Fodinibius salicampi: one gene and its partner. The protein of the gene in region 1 interacts with the protein of each later gene in a pairwise test. Links are inferred from orthologs where the notes say so. Each region holds a gene or a part of one and is shown on either strand. Other genes may lie near its edges. The genes, in order: ligA and leuS.

The links.
Region 2: the proteins of ligA (region 1) and leuS interact in binary tests that used the Escherichia coli proteins (3 or more experiments, as listed by UniProt). The link is inferred for Fodinibius salicampi from one-to-one orthologs.

Annotation. Positions count from the first base shown.
Region 1 is NZ_BAABRS010000002.1:758,551-772,176, reverse strand. Bases 1,275-4,168 are described here. They hold ligA (NAD-dependent DNA ligase LigA), read left to right. Parts: upstream 1,275-1,672; coding sequence 1,673-3,664; downstream 3,665-4,168. Other genes in these bases: ABEB05_RS11055 (HD family phosphohydrolase), read left to right, coding at 3,803-4,168; ABEB05_RS11065 (helix-turn-helix domain-containing protein), read left to right, coding at 1,275-1,663. Outside these bases: ABEB05_RS11070 (ComF family protein), read right to left, coding at 1-470; more of ABEB05_RS11065, read left to right, coding at 620-1,274; more of ABEB05_RS11055, read left to right, coding at 4,169-6,259; site-specific tyrosine recombinase XerD, read left to right, coding at 6,240-7,172; ABEB05_RS11045 (ECF-type sigma factor), read left to right, coding at 7,291-7,863; ABEB05_RS11040 (serine/threonine-protein kinase), read left to right, coding at 7,876-10,581; ABEB05_RS11035 (trypsin-like serine peptidase), read right to left, coding at 10,755-11,903; ABEB05_RS11030 (hypothetical protein), read right to left, coding at 12,065-12,670; ABEB05_RS11025 (collagen-like domain-containing protein), read right to left, coding at 12,903-13,626. UniProt on the Escherichia coli protein: DNA ligase that catalyzes the formation of phosphodiester linkages between 5'-phosphoryl and 3'-hydroxyl groups in double-stranded DNA using NAD as a coenzyme and as the energy source for the reaction.
Region 2 is NZ_BAABRS010000001.1:405,685-415,386, forward strand. What follows is about bases 1,414-4,615. They hold leuS (leucine--tRNA ligase), read left to right. Parts: upstream 1,414-1,802; coding sequence 1,803-4,415; downstream 4,416-4,615. Other genes in these bases: ABEB05_RS01670 (class I SAM-dependent methyltransferase), read right to left, coding at 1,414-1,437; ABEB05_RS01680 (GH3 family acyl-acid amido synthetase), read right to left, coding at 4,447-4,615. Outside these bases: ABEB05_RS01665 (acyl-CoA reductase), read left to right, coding at 1-738; more of ABEB05_RS01670, read right to left, coding at 766-1,413; more of ABEB05_RS01680, read right to left, coding at 4,616-5,883; ABEB05_RS01685 (citrate/2-methylcitrate synthase), read right to left, coding at 5,987-7,150; mazG (nucleoside triphosphate pyrophosphohydrolase), read right to left, coding at 7,335-8,105; ABEB05_RS01695 (Maf family protein), read right to left, coding at 8,193-8,801; ABEB05_RS01700 (hypothetical protein), read left to right, coding at 8,918-9,172; ABEB05_RS01705 (DUF92 domain-containing protein), read left to right, coding at 9,182-9,702.

The DNA of each region.
Region 1 (13,626 bases):
ATAGACAGATCGTTCCAAACCTGCTGAAATCCCAAGCTTATTTTAAATGCCTGATTAAACCCCCTGTACCGAAATTTTAGATAGTGCAATGGGACAGGCAAAAGGACAGCTGGAAAAAAGCTTAGTTTTTGCTTCAACAAAGAATGCTTCTTTATTCGGACTCCCAATTCACGTCCCAAGTCAACCCCAATACCTGTCAGTTGTTCGTATTTCAATAAGTGTAATAAGTCCTGTAGGTCGCCCCCTTTGTCAAACTGCCATAGGGCGTGTTGGGCAATCACGCCTTCCGGTAAAATAATATCACTTGAAACAGGGGCATTGTCAGGATTAGCATCCTCAAACCGTTCCTGAAGGCAAAAAGAACAGAGCAGACGCTGATGTTCAGTATTTTCAAGTCCACAGCATGCACATACATTAGGGAAAACCACCCCTGAAATGCCTCTTACCATATTTTGAAACATCTTCTTCATTGAATACTTTTCTAGGTAAGATCATTTTGCAATCAAATCCTTACAAATAAAATTGTATTACCTATTAAAACTTTTGCCTACCGTCATATTTGTTTAGATTTACGGTCAATTCAACGGTTATTAATCACTTATAATCTGTCATTTATCCTATGCCATCACTTGGAAATGATTTGGCGATCATTCGGAAGGATCAAGGAATTAGTTTAGAAGAGATCCATCAGTCCACAAAAATTCCGAAACATATTCTAAATGCTATTGAGGATGATTCTCTTTTCCAGGATATCACCGGTACAACGACATATATCCGTGGCTATGTTCGCAGTTATGCCAGTACACTTGCTATTGATGAAAGGGAAATCATCCATGCGCTCGACCAGATGGAAAAAGGCCACTATAACGGCAGCCTTGTTGATGATGAGTTACGTCCGGAAGAACCGACAACGGATAAAAAAGAAACTAATTCCGAAAAAAGACAAAAAAACGACCCTGCTACCAGCACTACCCAAAAAGATATAGTTTTAAAAAGATCTGAAAAGGTTACTTCTATCGACTGGGTTAATATGGCTGAACGTTTTTCTCCATTCAGCAAGCAGCGACCAAAATGGAAGCCTGTCTTTTTTACCCTTCTTTTATTTGGTGTGGCAGCATTCCTTGTTTACTGGTTTTATTTTCGTCCACCGACAGAGAATGGCCAAAGCTCTTCACAGCAGGAAACGCCTATACAGGCGACCGTTCCATCTGGTACTCTTCAGTCCAGCTCTCCAGCTATAGAAAATAATGATAGTGCCGAATTGACTTCATCAACAAGAAATCAGTTAGAGGCTCCAAAAGACGAGCTGTCCGATACTCTTTCCATAGTACTTTATGCAGCACACGGTAAACTGGAACCTGTTCGTGTATTTACGGATGTTACCGGAGCTCTTAATCCATATTGGATTGAAGAGGGGGAAGCCATACGATTTAATTTTGTAAATGAATTTCAATTCCGTAATGGGATCAATAATATTGTTTTGCTAATGAATGGTCACCCTATTACTAATTTCAAGGAACAGTTTTTTAATCCACAAACGGGGCGCATAGAAATAAACAGATCTTTTTTCGAAGGCGATCCGAAATGGCTGCAACCTTCACCCGATTCTCTGGGAATTGGGGCCCCGCCTCCTTCGGTTATTCGTCAGCTCGAACGTCAATAAATTTTAGCAATGGATAAGAAACAGGCACAAGAACGTATCAATGAACTACGAGACTTACTTGAAAAAGCCAATAAAGCCTACTACCAGGAAGCCCAGCCTTTTATTTCGGATAAGAAGTTTGACGAATATCTATCCGAGCTAGAAAAACTTGAGAACAAGTTTGACCTTCAGGATCCGGATTCCCCTACTCGCCGCGTCGGTGGTGAACCCAGCAGTGATTTTGAAACGATCCAGCACCCAGTACCTTTACTAAGTCTCGATAACACTTATAATGAAGAGGAGCTGAATGATTTTGACCGCCGGGTACGTGAACGGCTAGATCACAGCAACTTCACCTATATGGCAGAGCTAAAATTTGATGGCACTGCCATTCGCCTTCGATACGAAGATGGGGACCTGGCATTGGGTGCAACTCGTGGAGACGGGGAGCGCGGCGATGATATTACCCGTAATCTCCGTACAGTCCGGGATATTCCATTATCTTTGGAAGGTGATTATCCTGAGGTCTTGGAAGTTCGGGGAGAAGCTTACATGGAGCGAGAGGCTTTCGCAAGGATGAATGAGCACCGGGAAGAACAAGGATTATCGCCATTTGCCAATCCCCGGAATTCTACGGCTGGTTCCCTTAAAATGCAGGATCCCAAAGAGGTTGCACGAAGACCTATTCGCTTTTTTAGTTTTGACCTGCTATTGGAGGAATCCCAGCCGCTCACCCAACTGGAAAAGATGAAGATGCTGTCTGAGTTCGGGCTTCCTGTATGCGAGTACTATCAAAAGTGTAAGAATATTGATGAAGTCCATCAACAGCTTGAAGAGTGGAAAGAGCTAAGACACAACCTACCGTTTGAAACGGATGGGGTTGTGATTAAAGTCAATGAAGACAAATTCAGGTCGCAGCTTGGTTCAACTTCAAAAGCACCTCGCTGGGCTATCGCTTATAAGTTTGAGGCGGAACAAGCTACGACCACCATTAATGATATTAGCCTGCAAGTGGGACGATTGGGCAAAATAACCCCCGTAGCCGAACTTAAGGCTGTAGAGCTAGCCGGAACAACAGTTAAACGAGCATCACTCCATAATGAAGATGAGATCCACCGTAAGGATATCCGTCCGGGTGACCGCGTTGTTGTAGAAAAGGCAGGCGAAATTATTCCCCAGGTGGTTAGCGTCGTTAATCCGAATCGGGAAGATCGTAATCCACCATTTAAGATGCCGAAAGACTGCCCGGCCTGTGGACATGAGCTGACAAAACTTGGGGATAATGTAGATTGGCGCTGTACTAACGCTGAATGTCCCCCGCAAATACGTCAGCGTATTGCCCATTTTGCTTCCCGGGATGCCATGGATATTGAAGGACTCGGGGAAAAAGTGGTTGACCAATTGGTTTCGGAAGGACTAATCAAAAATTATTCAGATCTGTATCAGCTCAACAAAGAACAACTTCTGCCTCTTGAACGCATGGCTGAAAAAAGTGCTCAAAATTTATTATCAGCCATAGAAAAGAGTAAAGAGCAATCCCTAGACAGACTCATTTATGCTCTGGGAATCCGCTTTGTTGGTAAAACAGTTGCCCGGGACCTTGCCAATGCTTTTGGAACAATGGAGGCACTTATCAAGGCGGATGAAGAGAGCATCTCAGAAATCGATGCTATAGGCCCTAAAATAGCGGAATCAGTGGTTACTTTCTTTAATGATGAGTCTAACTTAAAAATGGTCTACTCTCTCAAATCAGCAGGCCTTACTTTTAGAAAAGAAGAAGACAAACAGAAAACACAAAAACTAGCAGATAAAATCTTTGTTCTTACCGGTAGTCTGCCTGACTTTACCCGGAAAGAAGCTACCCAAAAAATTGAGGAACATGGTGGCCGGGTTACCTCCTCCGTAAGTGGAAATACCGATTACTTGCTGGCAGGTGAATCTCCCGGAAGCAAATACGAGAAAGCCCAACAACAAAATATTTCTATCCTTAATCAAAATGACTTTCTAAAACTTATTGAATAAACCACTACAGCATTTTATTGAAAAACATCACTTAATAAATTGTAAGTTGGTATAATTTGTTAATCAAAGTATCTTGCAGGTACATTTTAATGTCTTCCAAGTGTTTCTACCTCTTGAAAGACAGATCTAAAGATATTTATGAGCATTCTTGAAAAACTTGGGCTGGCCCCTAAAAAACAGCGAAAGGTTCCTGTAATCGGGGAAAAGAAAAAGCAACAAGAGCAATCTTCGTCTCTGCAAAACAATATCTATATTCGGTCTCTTATTATACTCGGCTTTTTGGGAGTATTAATTGCGTCCATCCCACAGACAAGCTTTAAAGAACCTATAAATTATAGTATCGGAGAACCATGGAGGGCTGACAATTTAACGGCCCCCTTTACCTTTCCCATTAAAAAAGATCAGGAAACCATTGCAATGGAGCGCGAAAACATCAGAGATGCTACGCTCCCGATTTACAACATTGATCCCCAGGCTAATGTACAAATACAAAACCGACTTGACTCACTATACAAAAGTCTGGAACCTGTTTTAAACAGCTACGAACAGTGGCAAATAGCCAAGGAAGATACTGCTACTGACAGCCGTTCAGACAGCCTTCAATTTGTAAACATGAAAAAAAATGCTCCTCTGGATTTTTCAGAAGATACCTGGAAGGCTTTGATAACCCATTATGAGCAAACGGTGATTCAAAATAAGACTGCTGCTTCCAGCTTTAATGTTCGTAATGAGTTTGTTCTCAATGTCTTGAAACAGCAGATTACTGATATTACGACACAGTTACTTGAAGAAGGCATTATTGATACTTCCAAAAGTGCTCTGGAGAAAAACAAAGTAATTGTCCGTGATCTCAAAGAACGTACTGAACGAACACGTAATGTTGCTAATCTGTACGATATAAAAGAGTCTATAGTATTTACTCAACAAACCTTATCTGAAACTTTTAGTGAGGACATTGTATCTGCCGGCACAAGAATATTTGAACAGGTTATTCAACCGAATATTCTTTTCGATCCTGTAGAAACTCAAAGCCATATTCAGGAAGCCCTGTCAGAAGTATCTACTACACAAGGAGCGGTAGCACAAGGACAGGTTATTATCCGCAAAGGTGATATTGTTACCGAAGAAAAGTTAACTATGCTTGAAAGTCTGGCTGAGGCCCGTTCCCAAAATGCCACTACTATGGAACGCTGGCTTCGCTACGGGGGAGATATCATAGCCGTAATAGCTATTGTCACCATCTTTTTCTTCTATCTGTACCTTTACAGACGTTATATCTTTAAGAATAATGCCCTGCTCCTGCTGGTGCTCATTGCTATGTCAATTATTTGTATAGGCAGCTCTATTGTCTACGAGCTGGATACAATTTCATCCTATATTGTCCCGGTAGCTATTGCCCCCATTATTCTCACAATCATATTTGACTCCAGGGTAGGATTATTGGCAACTATTACACTTGCGCTACTCACAGGACTTATTGACGGCAATAATTTTGAACACGTAACAGCAACTACAGTTGCGTGTAGCCTAGGCCTGTTCTCGGTTCGTGATATTAAAAAGCGTTCGCAGTTTTTCTTTACCACTCCCGGCATCGTATTTTTATCATATACTATTGTTGTGATAGCCTTTAGCATGACGGCTTTTCAGGGATGGACAGCACTGGCCAATGAGCTGTTTTTCATAGCGATTAATGCCATTTTCATCCTGTTTACCTATCCACTTATTCTCTTATTTGAAAAAACATTTAATGTTACTACTGACTTTACCCTATTAGAGCTGAGCGACACCAACCTGCCGTTATTAAAGGATCTTATGACCAAAGCTCCGGGCTCGTTCCATCACAGCCTGCAGGTATCTAACCTTGCGGAAGCGGCAGCAGGAGCCATCGGTGCCAATAGCTTGTTGTGTCGTGTAGGAGGACTTTATCACGATATCGGCAAAATGGAGAACCCCGGTTATTTTACAGAGAACCAAACTGAAAGCAATGAACATGATAAGCTGAAGCCCCGAATGAGTGCTCTGGTAATCAAAGCCCATGTATCCAATGGAGTAAAAATAGCAGAAGAGCATAAACTGCCGGAGATCATTATTGACTTCATTAAAACACATCACGGCACTTCCCTCATTAAATTTTTCTGGGATAAAGCACAGGAAAATGCTGATGAGGATAAAAAAGAGATTCGTGAAGAAGATTTTCGATATGATGGCCCCCTCCCCCAAACTAAAGAGACCGGCATCCTGTTATTGGCTGATTGTATTGAAGCATCCTCCCGGGCCATGAAAGACCCCAATTATCAAAAGCTCGAAAATCTTATTGATAAAATGATCGAGACTCGTGTGAGTGAGGGTCAACTTAGCAAGACTCCCCTTACCTTCAAGGATCTTACTACTATTAAGGAAACATTCCTTAATATTTTAGTCGGTATTTATCACAGTCGTGTCGAATACCCGGATGAAGAAAAAGAAAGTGAATCAACTGATCAGTCTTCAGAAGATAAAAAGCCAGAGAGATCAAAAATATCGGAAAGTAAACAAGCCGAAGAACAAGAAGAAGGAGACTCCACTCCACCTGTTGATGAGTATTATAACTCGTAACACTATGCACTACGAGGAAGAGTTACAACGCTATTTGCAGTTTATTAAACTTGAAAAAAGTCTCTCTGAAAATTCTGTTTTTTCCTACAAGAATGATCTCCAGCGATATCTGAGATTTGTTGCCCGTGACCTTCGGATTCATAATCTAAATGGAGTCACTCTTCAACATATAGAACAATATATAGAAGAGCTTTCTGCAATGGATCTAGCGGTAAGTTCTATTGCACGAAATATATCCAGTATACGCGGGTTCCATGAATTTGCTGTGGTAGAGGGAATGGCAGAAGCCAATCCGGCAGAATTGATTGAACTTCCTCAAAAAACGAAAGAACTACCTGATGTTTTAGATCCGGATGAAGTTGCTGCGCTTATTGACAGTCCCAATCGCGAAACCGATGCGGGAATCCGTAACGCAGCCATAATGGAAACCCTTTATGCCACAGGAATGCGCGTCAGTGAATTGACGGGACTTGAATTAAATAACCTCATCTTTGAAATCGGTTTTATCCGCGTACTGGGAAAAGGAAATAAAGAACGATTGGTCCCGGTTGGAGAGGCTGCTCAACTAGCTATTGAACATTATATTGAGACGGTCCGACCAAAATTTCAGAGTGATAAAAATCCTCAAAAATCCCAAAATAAAGTTTTCCTCAGTCAGCGGGGCAACCCACTGTCGCGCATGAGCATCTGGAATATTGTCAACGATGCGGCGGAACGGGCTGGAATTGAAAAGAATGTATATCCCCATATTTTTCGCCATTCCTTTGCCACTCACCTTTTAGAAGGCGGGGCCGATTTGCGCGCCGTCCAGGAAATGCTGGGGCATTCTTCGATCATCACTACAGAAATATACACTCATGTGGATCGTTCACTGCTGCACCAGGTGCACAAAGAATTTCATCCCCGGGCGTAAAATATTGTTATATGTGTAAGATATCAGCTATGAATATCTTTTATGTTTTGTAACCCCTAAAAGAGCATATATATTTAAAAAGGTCGTTGGAAAACTCAAAAGAACTGATTCGGGGATAATGAAAAAAAAGTCAGAGGTCACCAATCTGTTAATAAAAGTTCAACGGGGTGATGAAGAAGCCTATTCCCAACTTTTCCCACTTATCTACAAGGAATTAAAACGACTGGCCTATTCCCAACTTCAATCGGAGCATGGAGAAGTTACCATCTCGGGAACCGAATTAGTTCACGAAGTTTATATCAAGATGATTGATCAGGAGGCTATCGAGGCCAAAAATAAAAGTCATTTTATGGCCATTGCCGCCAGATGTATGCGTCAAATACTGGTTGATCATGCCCGTAAAAAGAAAGCAAAAAAACGCGGGGGAGATCAAAAAGACGTTACCTACGTTGACCAGTTGTTAAAAGTTCACCAGGAGTCAGAACAAATCATCGACCTTGATGAGGAACTCGATAAACTTGCTCAGCTGGATCAACGAATGGCCGATGTTGTAACACTCCGTTTCTTTGGACAGATGACCGTTCACGCTACGGCAGATGCTTTGGGAGTCTCAGAACGAACAGTAAAACGAGACTGGGCTAAAGCACGGGGGTGGCTCTACAAGGAATTAAAAAAGAAAGAGAGTAAATAGGTCTTTTTCGGTATGAATCAACAGCAGTGGAAGAAAATAAATAACATTGTAGATACCGCACTTGAACTGACAAAAAAAGAACGAGACGCCTATATACAGGAACAATGCAAGGGAGACAAGCAGCTCAGGCAGGATGTTACCGCCCTTATTGATGCTATCGAACAATCTGATACTGAAGGTTTCCTGGAAGAACTTAGCGATTATCAGCAACAGCTTGCCCAGGATGTTTTAAATGAAGAGGTCCAGAAGAAAGATGCTGCTCTTGTTGGAACTACTATAGACAGCTACGAAGTTATTGAACTCATCGGTCACGGCGGCATGGGTTCTGTATTTTTAGCTAAGAGAGCGGATGATACTTACAAACAACAGGTAGCTTTCAAAGTATTACGACGTGGATTGCAAACTCCTTCAAATGTAGCCCGATTCAAGCGTGAACGACAGATACTTGCAAAACTGAATCATCCCAATATTGCCCAACTTCTGGACGGGGGGCTAACCCCGGAAGGGTTGCCTTACTTGGTCATGGAGTATGTAGAAGGAAAGTCTTTATACGAATATTGCAACCAGCATTCCTTTTCCATTGAGGAACGGATCCAGCTCTTCCGGTCAATATGCCGCGCCGTTCAACATGCACACAAAAATGCTATTATTCATCGAGACCTTAAGCCATCCAATATTTTAGTTACTGAAGATGGGGAAGTCAAAATTCTCGATTTTGGCATTGCAAAATTACTTGAGCATGAAGACCCGGAACAACCCCTTTACCAGACCCAAACGGGAGCCCGCCTGCTTACCTACAGCTATGCGTCACCGGAACAAATAGAGAACAGGACGATTACCACTGCGACGGATATTTATACGCTCGGCATTGTATTTCACGAGTTGCTTTGCGGAGCACATCCCTTTGATTTTGAAGGGAAAAAACTGACAGAAATTGAAAATATAATCCGGACGAAGCCTCATTCGACACCCCGCAAGAGGTTTTTGCAATTACCGGATGATATTCGTCAAAAGAAAGCAAGAGATCGTCATACAAAGCCTACTTCACTTAGCCAAACGTTAAAAGGTGATCTGGATGCTATTGTTCAGAAAGCGTTAAGAAAGGAACCGGAAGAACGATACGATTCTATTGAACAATTTTTGGAAGATCTCCGGCGCTATAAACAAAACAGACCGATTATTGCCCGAAAGGATACATTACGTTATAAAGCAAAAAAGTTTATTAAAAGGCATCAAACAGAATTGGCAGCCACAATGGGTTTTATATTCCTGATTGTCTCATTTGCTGGCATTTATACCTGGCGTATAACCCAGGAAAGAAACAGAGCTCGTCTACAGGCAGAAAGAGCACAAGAAACTTCTGAATTTTTAGTCAGTCTCTTTTCTGCTAGCAATCCCGCTGAAACCAACGGAGAAACAGTACCAGTCAAATCTATTCTTGAAGAAGGACTCAACCAAATTGATCAGCTCGGTGAACAACCGGGGGTTCAAAGTCAAATGTTGCATACTATGGGAAGGGTTTATACAAATCTGGGAGAATATGACAGGGCCGAGATGCTGTTAAAACGTGCCCTCAACATTCAAACTAAAATAAATGGCGAATTAAATACTGAAGTTGCATCTATCTATAACGATCTTGGCGGGTTACACCAAAAAGCACAAGAAACCCAGCAGGCAGAACCATATTATGCCAAAGCACTGGATATCCGAAGAAATATTCTGGGTCCCAATGATATCCAATATGCCGAAACACTCAGTGATCTGGGAGCCTTGATGAGGTACAAAGAGAATCTCGATTCGGCTGAAGTACTTTATAATAGGGCTCTGGAAATTCGACAAAATAATTTAACGCCCAACCATCCCGATATTGCCAACAGCCTGAACAACCTGGGGGTCCTCGAAAAGTCAAAAGGAAATTTGGAAACAGCAAGACAGTTTTATCAAGAAGCCCTGAGAATAAGACAAAATAATTATGGCAATATTCATCCTAAAGTCGCCAACATAAAAAATAATTTGGCTGTCCTATACCGGACAAGGGGTGAGTTTGATTTGGCAGAGACTTATTATACTGAAACGTTGAAAATACGAAAAAAGATTTATGGTCTAAATCATCCAATAACAGCTCAAAGCCTGAATAATTTTGCCGGATTCCTTGTCGATCAAGGAAATTATGATCAAGCTGAAACCTACTATCGCCAAGCCCTCAAAGTCCGAAAAAACCTTTTAGGTTATTCCCATATACAAACCGGCACTGCTTACAATAATCTGGCAAATGCTTTGTTTGAGAAAGCACAACTGAATTCTGCAGAGCATGCCTACCGCAATGCTATCGATATTTACGCCTCATCACTGGGAGAAAACCATCGCTATGTTGGCATCGTAAAATCAAATCTGGCAAAAACGCTTACAGCTAAAAACAACCTTGAGGCTGCCGATAAAGTCTTCAAAGAAGCCCTTTCAATAATGAGGGATAGGTATGATTCCGAAAATATCAGTTTTGCTAACCTATACAGTTACAGGGCAAAGCTGGAATTAAAAAGAAAAAAAATTTCACAGGCAAAAGATTTACTGGAAAATGCTCTGGATATAAGAAAAGAGTTGCAGGGGACTGGACACCCGGACTTCCAACAGAATGTAAAGCGACTCAGCTCGGTTTATCAACAGCTTGGATACCATTCCAGCGCTGATTCTTTGGCAAAGACTTATTCATTAAAATAATTTTCCCACCATAGCTACATTTCTGCTTGCATATTTTCCTGCGATCAGCCTCTTGATTTGTTCCGTTAAAAAGCCCTCAGTGGCTTTCATACCGCTGAGGGCATTTCATGATTATCTACAGACTATCTCATTCCCCATCCACAAAATCCAAATAAATTACTTGATCAGTTAACCTAAAATCCTTCGGCAAACTGAAGCAGGTTATGGGCTGCACTTCCATGATACGGGCTGGCCAGCTGTGTACTCAGATTAGAATGGCCTCTTCTCCACCATCCCCAACTGGTTTCGCCGTTTATATAGCAACTGGGACAATTCTCAAAAGCGACAACCCAGGGACCTCCACTTGCTCCTCCGGTCATATCACAATCAACAATGGCAGAAGTACGTGGGCCTGGATTTGAACCGACGCCATCTGCACCGTCATATGGTGCGAAGCATTCCCACATCTTCTGTCCACTGAATAAATTACCAGAACCGGGATAGCCAAGCACTCTCCAATCTTTATTTCTGGAAGCATTAAACCACCATCCGAGCGAACCGGTAACGGAGGCAATAGGTCGTTCGTCGCGTTTTTCAACAACAACCGCACCTAAGTCATAGTTACGATTTCCGCCCGAATGCCAGGCAACTATCGTTGTTTTTACACGAGCTGACCATCTTCCAAGTGGCTCGTCCCCACTTTCATAAGCAGGTATAAAGATCCAATTATCATGCCAGTCTTCTTCTCCTTGTTCAGACACACAGTGCCCTGCGGTCCAAACCACACTCCGGTTCTCCGATGCTATAACTGAAGCGCTACATGAAAACCAGTTGTCATCTTTTGTAAAAAATACCTTACCCACTGATCGGTATGGATACTGAGTATAGTTCTCACTAACCTGGGAAGCATCACGTACCTGGGTATCTTTATTTACTCTCTTGGTACCCGTATCACTTCCCTTCATCACTTCAGGAGGATTTCCTTCCCTTTGCAGTAACTCCACGGATTCTCCAGGTACATCATAGTTAGGTTGTGTACCTGGAGGATCTTCCTCTTCGTGGCTTTCCCACTCAGGCTGATACGGTTCCGCTTGCTGTAGTCGCTCAGTGGTCCAGAAATCCCGGGCTTCTGCAGCCTCTTCAGTTGAGATTTCCTGATTAACAAACTCTACTTCTTCCTGTCCCTCCTTTTCTTCTGCCTGTTCCTCGGTAATATCACAGGCGGAGATTCCAAACAACAGGAATAAACCTGCAAATAAAATACCACCCTGCTTAACAATAAACCGAAGAGAAGATAAAAAATTAGAATTCTTAGTTGTTAAGTAACTTTTCTGTGTTCCCATAAAGGTCACCTCTTGAATTTAACTTGAATCATTGATTTGTCTTATAATTCTTCTACATAGTAATATGCGTGATTAAATACGGAATGAGGACAAATCGATCCAAATACCCACTAGCAGACTGTAAAGTTAGCTTCTCTGTCATCGCCTTTTCTAGTAGGAAATCACTCTTCTCTCATGAGCAAACCAAACGGTCGTATAGTTTGTTCTCTCTCCGGAGACTCTCCTGCAAGTTGAGCATACACCACGAAGAGCGTCTCATTTTCTTCAAGATCAACTTCTGATAAAATCGCATCCTCAATTTCAGAAGGAGACCAACTCTCATTCACTTCCCAAAGCTCAATATGTTCCTGAACCTTTGTATTATTCCACTTCAAGTTTATATCGGATATTACTTTCCAATCACCCCAACCCGGGACGTGAAAATCGATAGTTAAATCACTTCCAAGAATACCATCTCCGGATAGCATTTCAGAATTAGCCGGATAGGAATTAGTGGTAATTCGATCTATAATTTCATTATTTGCAATCTGGAAACCGGATAATACCAGTTCTCCTTCCCAGTCATTATCTGACTGAAGGCTAATTTGAATATTTGGCCCGAAATACTCCCAGGTAAAATCACTCGGAGTTTCTTCAATCATTTGTGTTAAATCATCAGAAGGTTCAGTTACAAATTCGAGGGGTTCTGGTTCGGTACCGGTGTTATCACAAGAAACAAAAAATAGTATTAACAGTGAAAAGAATAGGGTAAATATCGATTTTTGCATAATATTGAACTTTGGTTCACCTTTAAAAATTCTACATAGTACTATGCGTAATCTCTTACGGGATGGGGACAAATTCACATTTGCAATACCAAACAGAAAGTCTTGTTATGCATTGACGAAAATAAAAAGGCCCTGCCTTTCAGCAGAGCCTTTTGAAGTTTTACTACCTTCCAAACATATTTATGCTAATAGGTATAATCAGCGATTAAATACCATTCTTAACAACTGATTACTATTCACTGTAAAAGTTATAATAGTCCGCTACGGCTTCATAGTCGGAGGTATCCAAATCATCGGGAATGATGGAGTCCCCTTTCTGCTTGCGGTAATCCACCGTTTCACTGGATTCAATTCGTACGATCTCGATTGGATCATAGACCTCACCCGTGCCCTCTTTTAAATCAATTACCATAATGGCACTACTTGTAGCGTGATAAAATTTATAAACTGAACCATATGCCTCCCCGTTGGTAATTTGGTATTTCCATCCATTAGTACTAACCATATACGCAAGCCAGACACTTTCATTTACATCATCACCGTCTATATTTATTGATTCATTAAAGCTAGAATCAAATGAAAAGTCGTGAGCTGGGAAAATATACCGCGTTACATTGGCATTGCCATCCGCCCCTTTCAAGTTTATAGGAGTACCCCAGCCATTATTTGTTTTAGGTCCGTATAACTCATAGCTGCTTTTATCAAGGTAATAATCTCCTTCAACTCCCAGCGACGCATCGGGGGTACCCGTGCCGGCATAAATCTGGCTGCCGTCTTCCCCATCCTGTCCGTCATCGCCACTCAGGTTCGTGGGCGTTCCCCAGCCGCTGTCCGTTTTAGGGCCGTACAAATCCTTATTGGCGGTATCAAAATAATAATCACCGGTGGTTCCCAGCGAGGCATCAGGGCTTCCGGAGCCCGAATAAATCTGACTCCCGTCTTCCCCATCAGCTCCA
Region 2 (9,702 bases), on another replicon or contig:
AAAGATCCGTATCTACTGCCTACTTTTTTGAACGAAATTAAAAAGACGGGAATGTGGACCGATCGTGATGTGCAGTGGACGCACCGGCTTGATGATTTTGAAGATATGCCCCATGACGCTATTATTTTTGCAGGTTCAGAATCATCTGTGCCTGGGGTAAAGCAAGCCATTGAAGAGTACAACCTGGCAAAAGATAATACCCGATATCTTATCCGCACGGCGCATTTTTCTATGGCTTTTTTCGATCGCAAAGATGAGAAAACAATAAAGAATTTAGTGGATGGTGTATTACGATATGGTGGAAAGGGTTGTCGATCAGTCGGTATTGTGGTTTCCCCTTTTTCTTTAGAGGAAATTAAAGATGAACTATCCGATTATATACGGTCATTTTGGGAAGCGAATCCACAACATGAATTTCCACCTCCTAAACTCAGGCAGCAGTTCGCCTATAACAAAGCCGTAGAGCGTTCACAGCTATGGCTGGAATATCTTCTTTTGCAGGAGGGAGGCCTAGAATTTGACCAGGATTTTGTGTGCTATTGGGTAGAAGGTGATGAATCGAAGGTGGCAGAATTAGGCGAAAAATATGCCGCCCAGCTACAGAGCATTTATGTAGCTCACCCGGAAGTAGCAATTCCCGGCTATGGTGAGCAAACTGAATTTTTATCCAATGCACAACAGCCCTCGCTTTCCTGGAAACCGGATGGAGTGGATACATTGGAGTGGTTGATCGGCTAACGGATTAACTATCGGTTCTATAAAAGCCTATTCAGCGATCATCTCCGGTTTTTCCATGACCACATAGATATCCCTGCCAGATTTATTCTCGGAATTAATTAGTTGAAAGCCAGCATGCTCTAATTCATCGACGACTGTTTCAGCGGTAACCCCATGCTGATCATTTGAGTCTCTGCCTGAAGGTTCAGCTTCGGAACCCCGCGGCTCAAAGTCAATGATTGCAATTCGTCCCCCTGGTTTCAGCGATTTCCAAAGACTTTTATTCATTGAGGCTGGGTTCCCAAAATGGTGGTAAACTCTGCGCATATACAAGGCATCACAGCATTGTTCAGGCAGGTTCGTCTGTGCTGGTTCTCCTTCAATAACGGTAACATTGTTTAATTCTGTTCCGTTAATAGCGCTTCGTAAATTTTGTATTTTTTCTGATCCAAGTTCGGTACTGTATACATGTCCGTTGGGACCAACATGTTTTGCTATTTCTATGGTCTCATCGCCATCTCCCGCACCAATGTCGGCCACCACAGAGCCCTCCTTTAATTCAAGAACCTCAATCAGCCAGTTAGTATCATCAGCATTCCCTGGAATTTGGGCACAGGCCACGGGACTCGACAGTACAATGGTTAATACAACCACTATTAAATATTTTAATTTTTTTGTGGTACTCTTCGATAGTAGGGTCTTCTTTTCTGATTGTCTCATAATGCAGCAACTGTTAGGTTAAGTATTTGTTTCCTTCATGCTCTAATTTATTGTGCGAAATTACAGAGTTAAATTCAATAGCGGTATTGTTTTCAGTTCGGATGTTCGGAATGGAAACGAATTAACTTCTAAATCCAGAGATATGTCAACTTTTACTATATTTAGCAATTTCGGCTAATCCCTTCTTCAAACCAGTCCATTTTTTTCTTATCTTTGGCAACTTATGCATAAGAGCGCTGATGAATTGCCAATAATTGGATCAGTAATAATATAGAGTAATAGCGTATTATTTTATTACATACCTGTATAAGAGCGCTTTTAGCCTATTACCCAGAATTATAATTAAGCTTTAACCAAACGTTTGAATGAGCTCGTATAGTCCCGAAAAAATTGAAACTAAATGGCAGCAGTACTGGCAAGAGAACAAAACGTTCAAAACGCCGGAGGACCATGATAAGCCCAAATATTACGTGTTGGATATGTTTCCCTATCCCAGTGGTTCGGGCCTTCATGTAGGACATCCGGAGGGCTATACCGCAACAGATATTCTGGCCCGTTATAAGCGGATGAATGGTTTCAATGTACTGCATCCGATCGGATGGGATGCATTTGGATTGCCCGCCGAGCAGTATGCTGTTAAGACGGGAACACACCCGCGGGATACTACGCAGAAGAATATCGATCGATTCCGTGAGCAATTACAATCTCTGGGTTTTAGTTATGACTGGGATCGGGAAGTCAATACAACGGATCCCGACTATTATAAATGGACCCAGTGGATCTTTTTGAAACTCTATGAGAAAGGGCTGGCCTATGAAGACGATGTGCCCGTAAACTGGTGTCCGGAGTTGGGAACCGTTTTGGCAAATGAAGAAGTAATTGACGGAAAGAGTGAGGTGGGAGGCTATCCAGTTGTAAAGAAGCCCATGCGTCAGTGGGTGCTGAAAATTACCGAATATGCGGATCGTCTGCTTGAGGGACTTGATGATCTCGATTGGCCGAAATCTACTAAAGAGATGCAGCGTAACTGGATTGGAAAATCCATTGGGGCCGAAATTGATTTTGAGATTGCCGATTATGATGAATCCCTGCGCGTATTTACTACCCGTCCCGATACAATTTTCGGAGCTACTTATATGGTGTTGGCTCCGGAGCATGATCTGGTTGATACTATAACTGAAGACGATCAGAAGGAAGCGGTAGAAGCCTATCGTGAGGAAGCAGCGCGGAAATCTGATCTTGAACGTACGGAGTTGAGTGATGAAAAAACGGGTGTGTTTACCGGGGCTTACGCGGTAAATCCGGTAAATGGAGAAGAAATTCCAATTTGGGTAGCTGACTATGTATTAGCTACCTACGGGACGGGCGCTATTATGGCTGTACCGGGACAGGACGAGCGTGACTGGGAGTTTGCAGAAAAATTTGATTTGCCGATCATCCGTACGGTAGAACCACCCGAAGATTTTGACGGCAAAGCATATACCGGGGAAGGGAAGACGATCAATAGTGATTTTCTCAACGGACTGGATGTTCCCGAGGCTAAAAAGAAGATCATTGAATGGCTGGAAGAGCATAATGCCGGAACTAAAGCAGTAAACTATAAGCTGAGGGACTGGTTATTCTCGCGCCAACGGTATTGGGGCGAGCCTTTTCCCATTATTCACGTAGATGGGGAACCCAAACCTGTTTCGAAGGATGGGCTTCCGGTGACCCTCCCGGAAATGGATGATTTTGAACCAACCGATGATGGCAATCCACCCTTGGCCAAAGCCGAGGACTGGGTCAATACTACCGATCTTGAAACAGGAAAACCGGCCAAAAGGGAAACGAATACCATGCCCCAGTGGGCCGGTTCGTGTTGGTATTATCTGCGCTATTGCAGTCCCCATTTTGAGGAAGGCCCCGTAGATCCCGATGAGGAAAAATACTGGATGCCTGTAGATATGTATGTGGGCGGAGCCGAGCACAGTGTGTTGCACTTGTTGTATGCCCGATTCTGGCATAAAGTATTATATGATTGCGGGGTAGTTTCTACCAAGGAACCGTTTCAGCGGCTGGTGCACCAGGGGATGATTTTAGGCGAGATGGAATTTACCGGCTTTAAGAAGGATGGAAAATGGATTGATTATGAAACTGTTGAAAATTTATCAGATGAAGAATTAGGAGGTCCTGGAGTTTACACTGAGAAAGTGAAATTGGATAAAAGTGATGTTGAGAAAAGAGGCGACGATTTTGTTATTGAGGGTACTGATGTAACGGTCGATGCCAAGGCCCATAAAATGTCCAAATCACGGGGTAATGTAGTTAATCCCGATGATATTGTAGAACAGTACGGGGCTGACTCCATGCGGCTCTATGAGATGTTTATGGGGCCTCTGGAACAGGTTAAGCCGTGGAGCACCAAAGATGTGGACGGGGTCTATCGTTTTTTGAGTCGTGTGTGGCGATTAATTATTGATGAGAAAAGCGGAGAGCTGAACGAGTCGGTACAAGATACCGAGCCTTCTAAAGAACAGCTGAAAGCCTTACATAAGTGTATTAAAAAGGTGACAGAGGACGTAGAAGACCTGTCTTTTAATACGGCAATTTCAGCGATGATGATCTTCATTAATGAGGCGAATAAATGGGATGAACATCCGAAGGCACTGCTCGAAAGTTTCATGAAACTGCTTTCACCCTTTGCACCGCATATCTCTGAAGAGCTCTGGTCGCGTTTGGGTCATGAACAGAGCATTGCCTACGTTGATTGGCCGGAATTTAAGGAAAAATACCTTATCTCAGATACCCAGATGTATCCCATCCAGGTGAATGGCAAAGTGCGGGGAGAAATATATGTTCCCCGCGACAAAGCCAAAGATAAAGAGTATGTACTTTCGGAGGCTAAAGCGGTTGAAAACGTTGAACGATATCTGGAAGAGGGCAAGCTAGTTAAGGAAATTTTTGTTCCCGAACGTATCGTCAACCTGGTAGTGAAGTAGAAGCTTATATTATTTCAGGGTTATTTCTTATTTATTGAAAGCCTTTGAAGTAATTAATATCCCGGTCTTTACGGAGGATAGCGGGAAGTTTTCCCTGGGCTTTCTCCTTTCCCTTTTGCTGCAGCCAGTTATTTACCTGCTGTTGTGAAATAGTATATATCTGAGGCTGGCCAAGGGTGTTATTTTCTCGGCGAATGGTATAGTGCCTGTTCATTTGGCATATAGTATCGTCTAGACGCTTGGCAAGTTTATCCAATGTATCTGAATGAAGGGATTCATCGGTTTGTATAAACCAAAAATGACGTGGGATATCCTGTTCACTGCCCATTTGTGCCCCTACGGTAAATTTGCCAACCGTCAGTCCCATACTGTCAGCCGTTTGCTGAAGTGCTTCTTCGGCCTCATAGGCATAGAGCGCTTCTCCATAGTCGTCGAGCATTTCGCTTACGCGTCCCATTACTTTAATACGCGGCGGATCTAGTTGCGTGAATTCAATAATATCATTTAAAGCATATCGCCAGAGGCCCGCATTGGTTGTTACGAGCAGGGCATAGGGGGTATCCGGTTCTACTTCCCATAGTGGAACGGTTTCCTGAATAGACATGGAATCGGGATCGGGCAGCGGATTTGGGATAAATTCAAAAAAGATACCGTTATCGGTTACCAACTTGAGGTCATCACGATCTACATGACTACTAAAACCGATATATCCCTCGGAGGCTCCGTACGTTTCAATGAAATGGACTTCTTTATTGCCGATCAGCTTTTCTAAATGGGGACGGTAATTAGCCAGCTTTACCCCACCACAGATCAGAAGGGTCAGGTTAGGCCAAATTTCTTTGATGTGTTTCTTCCCAGTTTTTTTGAGTAATTCCTGGAAGATAGTCAGTACCCAGTTGGGAGCTGCCGTTATGACTCTTACATCATGGTTGATGCCTTCTTCCAAAACCCGATCTATTTTTTTATCGAAAGAAAGATTAGTAAGCTCATTACTGTCGAAAAGTTGCAGGGGGCTAAGCCACCATGGAGCTTTGAGAGCGGTAAAGGCACTTATTTCACCAATTTGAAAATTATTTTTTTGTTCTAATACCCCGGGAAGGCTGATGTGGGTGCCAATAATATCAAATATATTAGGATTTTGTTTAAGATATTGCAGGGCAATCATACGCATGAAACGCCGATCGGATTGCAATCGCTGATTGGACAGGGGAAGGTGTTTTCCTTTGCCTGAAGTCCCCGCAGATACGGCAAAATGGTTAATTTGACCGGGCCAAAATAGATCGGCCGATCCATTTTTTAGCTGTTCTATCTGGTTGCTAATATCTTTATAAAAAGATATGGGAACTTCCTCGCGGAAATCCGGGTAGCGTTGAATTTTTTTGAACTCATGCTCTTGGCCAAACTTTGTGTTGGTAGCCGTACGTATTAAATCAAAAAGCTGTTTTTCCTGTCTTTGATGGATGTTCAAAACAAAAACTATTATTAGGATGCAAATATAATTTCAGGCCAAATATAAAAAAAGCCCCGAAGTTAACGGGGCTCAAAAATAAACTAAAGATCGGTTAAGTATCTTACCGTTCTTCAACCGGTACCCAATCGAGATCCTTTTCGCCGGTATAAAGGGCGCGCGGACGTACCAGACGATTGTTTTCGGCCTGTTCAATATAATGACCCGTCCATCCTGAAACGCGACTCATAGCGAAAATACAGGTATATAGATCGGGGCTTATACCCATAGAATAGTATACCGTGGCTGAGAAGAAATCAACATTGGGATCGATTCCAATTTCATCCTTCATCGTTTTAAGAATGGCTTCAGACCATTCATACAAGGTTTCATGGCCGGTTTCTCTGGAAAGCTTTTCAGACATGCCGCGCAGGATACGTGCTCGGGGATCCATAGTTTTGTAAACTCGGTGACCAAAGCCCATAATTTTTTCTTTGCGCTTTAAACGTCCCTTCACATAATCGACGGGATCGGCATCCTGTTCATCAATATCCATCAGCATATTCATAACCTGCTGATTTGCTCCGCCATGCAAAGGGCCTTTGAGCGCGCCAATCGCCCCGGTTACCGAAGAGTACATATCGGACTGAGTGGAGCAAATGGCCCTGTTGGTAAAGGTAGAGGCATTCATGCCATGCTCAGCGTGCAAGATCAAGCAGAGATCCATGGTCTTTTCAGCCTGGTCGCCCGGCTCTTCACCGTTAAGCATATAAAGGAAGTTAAAAGCAGTGCTATGATCTGAGAGCGGTTCTACAATTTTTTTGTTATTTCGGGCACGATCATAAGCGGCAATAATAGTAGGAATTTTTGCCGTGATGGATATCGCTTTATTTAGGTAAAATTCTTTATCATTTTCTGTGTCAACTTCATGAAAGTCTGAGAGCATGGAGACCGCCGTACGGAGCACCGCCATCGGCTCCGCTTTTTTGGAGGTATTTTCCAAGTAATTGATCACAGCAGAGGGGATGGACCGTTCCTTCCGTAACTTCGTTTTTAATTCCGACAGTTCCGATTCGTTCGGTAGGCGATCATTCCAAAGCAGAAAACAAACTTCTTCAAAAGTAGCATTTTCCGCCAAGGTATCAATAGTGTAGCCAGCATAAATGAGTTTTCCTTCTTGTCCGTCAATAAAACTTTTAGTAGTAGAAAAGGCAACAATTCCTTCTAATCCTTTATTGATGTGCGGATATTGACTTAAGTCAATGTCTTTTTTTAAGCTCTCAGCCATTCTTGTACTCCGATTTTTGGATTGGATATAAACTTTATAATTGGGGCTCAAATATAATATTTGCTAACCACAAAATCAGATTTTGATTTAGGTACTCTGTTTATCTGATAAATCGTTAAGTCATTTAACACAGAACGACTTAACAGCGTTTACTTAAACGTAAAATTTAACACTCTTTAATAGGTTAGTTTTGGGAATGATTTTTAGCTTCATTCCAATAATGATCCATATCCTCAAGCGGCGTTTCCCGGATGTCCCTATCGTCTTCCTTCAATTTTTCCTCGATATATTGAAAGCGTCGAATAAATTTGCGATTCGTTGAGCGGAGACTGTCTTCGGCATCAAGCTTATAATTCCTGGCTACATTGACCAGTGAGAAAAGAAGGTCCCCTAATTCGTCCTGTTTTGCCTGATGATTTTCACCATCCAGCGTTTCCTTAAATTCGTCAAGTTCTTCTTCGAGCTTTTCCCAAACCTGTTCTTTTTCTGGCCAGTCGAAACCAACATTGGCTGCTTTTTCCTGCATCCGTTGAGCCCGGATTAGAGCGGGAAGCTTTTTGGGAATACCTTCTAAAACAGATCGTTTACCTTCCGTAAGTTTTATGTTCTCCCAATTTTCAGCAACCTGTTGCTCGTTATCAGCTTTGGTATCTCCAAATACGTGTGGATGACGTCGAATTAACTTTTCCTGAATAGCTAAAATGACATTTCCGATATTAAATTGATCGGTTTCATCGGCCATAATACTGTGAAAGACCACTTGTAACAAAACATCTCCCAATTCTTTCTTTAACTCTTCAAAGTCTTCCATGTCAATAGCCTCGATAGCCTCGTAAGATTCTTCTATTAAGTGGTCCTTGAGGCTTTCGTGGGTCTGTTTTTTATCCCAAGGACATTCTTTGCGAAGAATTTTGACGATTTTGACCAAGTCATCGAAACTTCTTGTTGCTTCCATCAGAAAAATATAAAGTTCAACGATTTTATTTCTCGGAATGTAAGCAAAAGTTGGCACTTCTGATATCCCGGATGAACGGAAGAAGTACTACCCTTTATTCATATTATCGGCAAGATATTCAGGAGCAAAGTTTTTCATCTCGCGATAGAATTTATACAAGGGAAACCCCACAACGGTATTGTAATCCCCATCTATATGCTTAACAAAAAGCGCCCCGAAATCATCCTGAATGCCGTAGGCACCGGCTTTATCCATTGGAGCCCTGCTTTTAACGTAGATGGAGATGTCGTCGGCATCAATTTCACCAAAGGTAACCTTTGTCTGTTCCACAAAATGATGGTACTGGGGGTCCTTATCTTCAAAGGTTTTATAGAGGGCTACACCGGTCAATACGGTATGTGTTTGTCCACTTAATTCCATCAGCATTTTTATTGCCTGTCGTGGATTTTTCGGTTTTTCTAATATTTTGTTGTCGTAAACTACAATAGTATCAGCACCTATAACTAAATTTAAAGCGGTATTTTGGGCAATGTCCCGGGCCTTTCGATCTGCCAGAATCTGAACAATATCAGTTGGCGGACGTTTAGGATCATAGTGTTCATCCACAGTACTGACTTGAACACGAAACGTTAAATTAATTTGTTCGAGTAGTTTCTTACGGCGGGGACTTCCGGATGCAAGGATAATGGAATTCAAAAAAGACGTATATTTGGATGAAATTTTTTGTTAGTTTAACTTAATAAGATCAGAAAAAAGATAAACCTGTTTTTAGGTTTATAACAATCAAGATTTGCAACAAAAATATCAGTTTAATGGTAGCTCAAAAAAGTAAAGGCCGCAATTCTAAAAAGCCGATGATATTTAGTCCCTGGAATTACAAAGTTCTTGCCCTGGGATTACTTTTGGTTATTGCCGGATTTACCGCAATGTATTTGGAAAATGAGGTGGAAGGTATTATATCACTGTACATTTCGCCTATTGTAATAATGGGAGGTTATATTACTGTAGTAGTGGCAATTCTAAAACATGATGGCGGCTCTTCTGCTATGTCATCCGACCAATCTTAATTACTACAGGTGGATCGTAAACTCAATGTTCTCGTTTCCTTTTTAGCGGTTGTTATATTTGTTTGGAGTGCCGATAAGGCTGCTTATAATTATACCATAGCTTTTGGTGCTGCTTTAGCTTTGTTGTTTTCCCTTGTAGCTTTTATCGCGGGATATTTAACGCTGGATGGTCTTTTTTCGGCAACGGCAGCCGGCACCATTGTTTTTGGAATTGGAGACTGGGCTGCCGCTTCCGTATTGATATTTTTTTTCGTTAGTAGTGCACTTATCACGGGTCGCAGGGAGGACCGTTCTTACGAAGGAGTACGTCGCACTGGCATGCAGGTGTGGGCAAATGGATGGAGTTTGGTATTCTTTTTTATAATTGCCGCATTACTTCAGGCAGAGGTTTTTATTATCGGCGGATTAGCAGCCTTGGCAGTAGCTACTGCCGATACCTGGGCTACTGAATTGCGAAGTACAGATCCGAATTCAACCTACCTAATTACTAGTTTTGAGAAGGTGCCTCCCGGCACTGATGGGGGAATTAG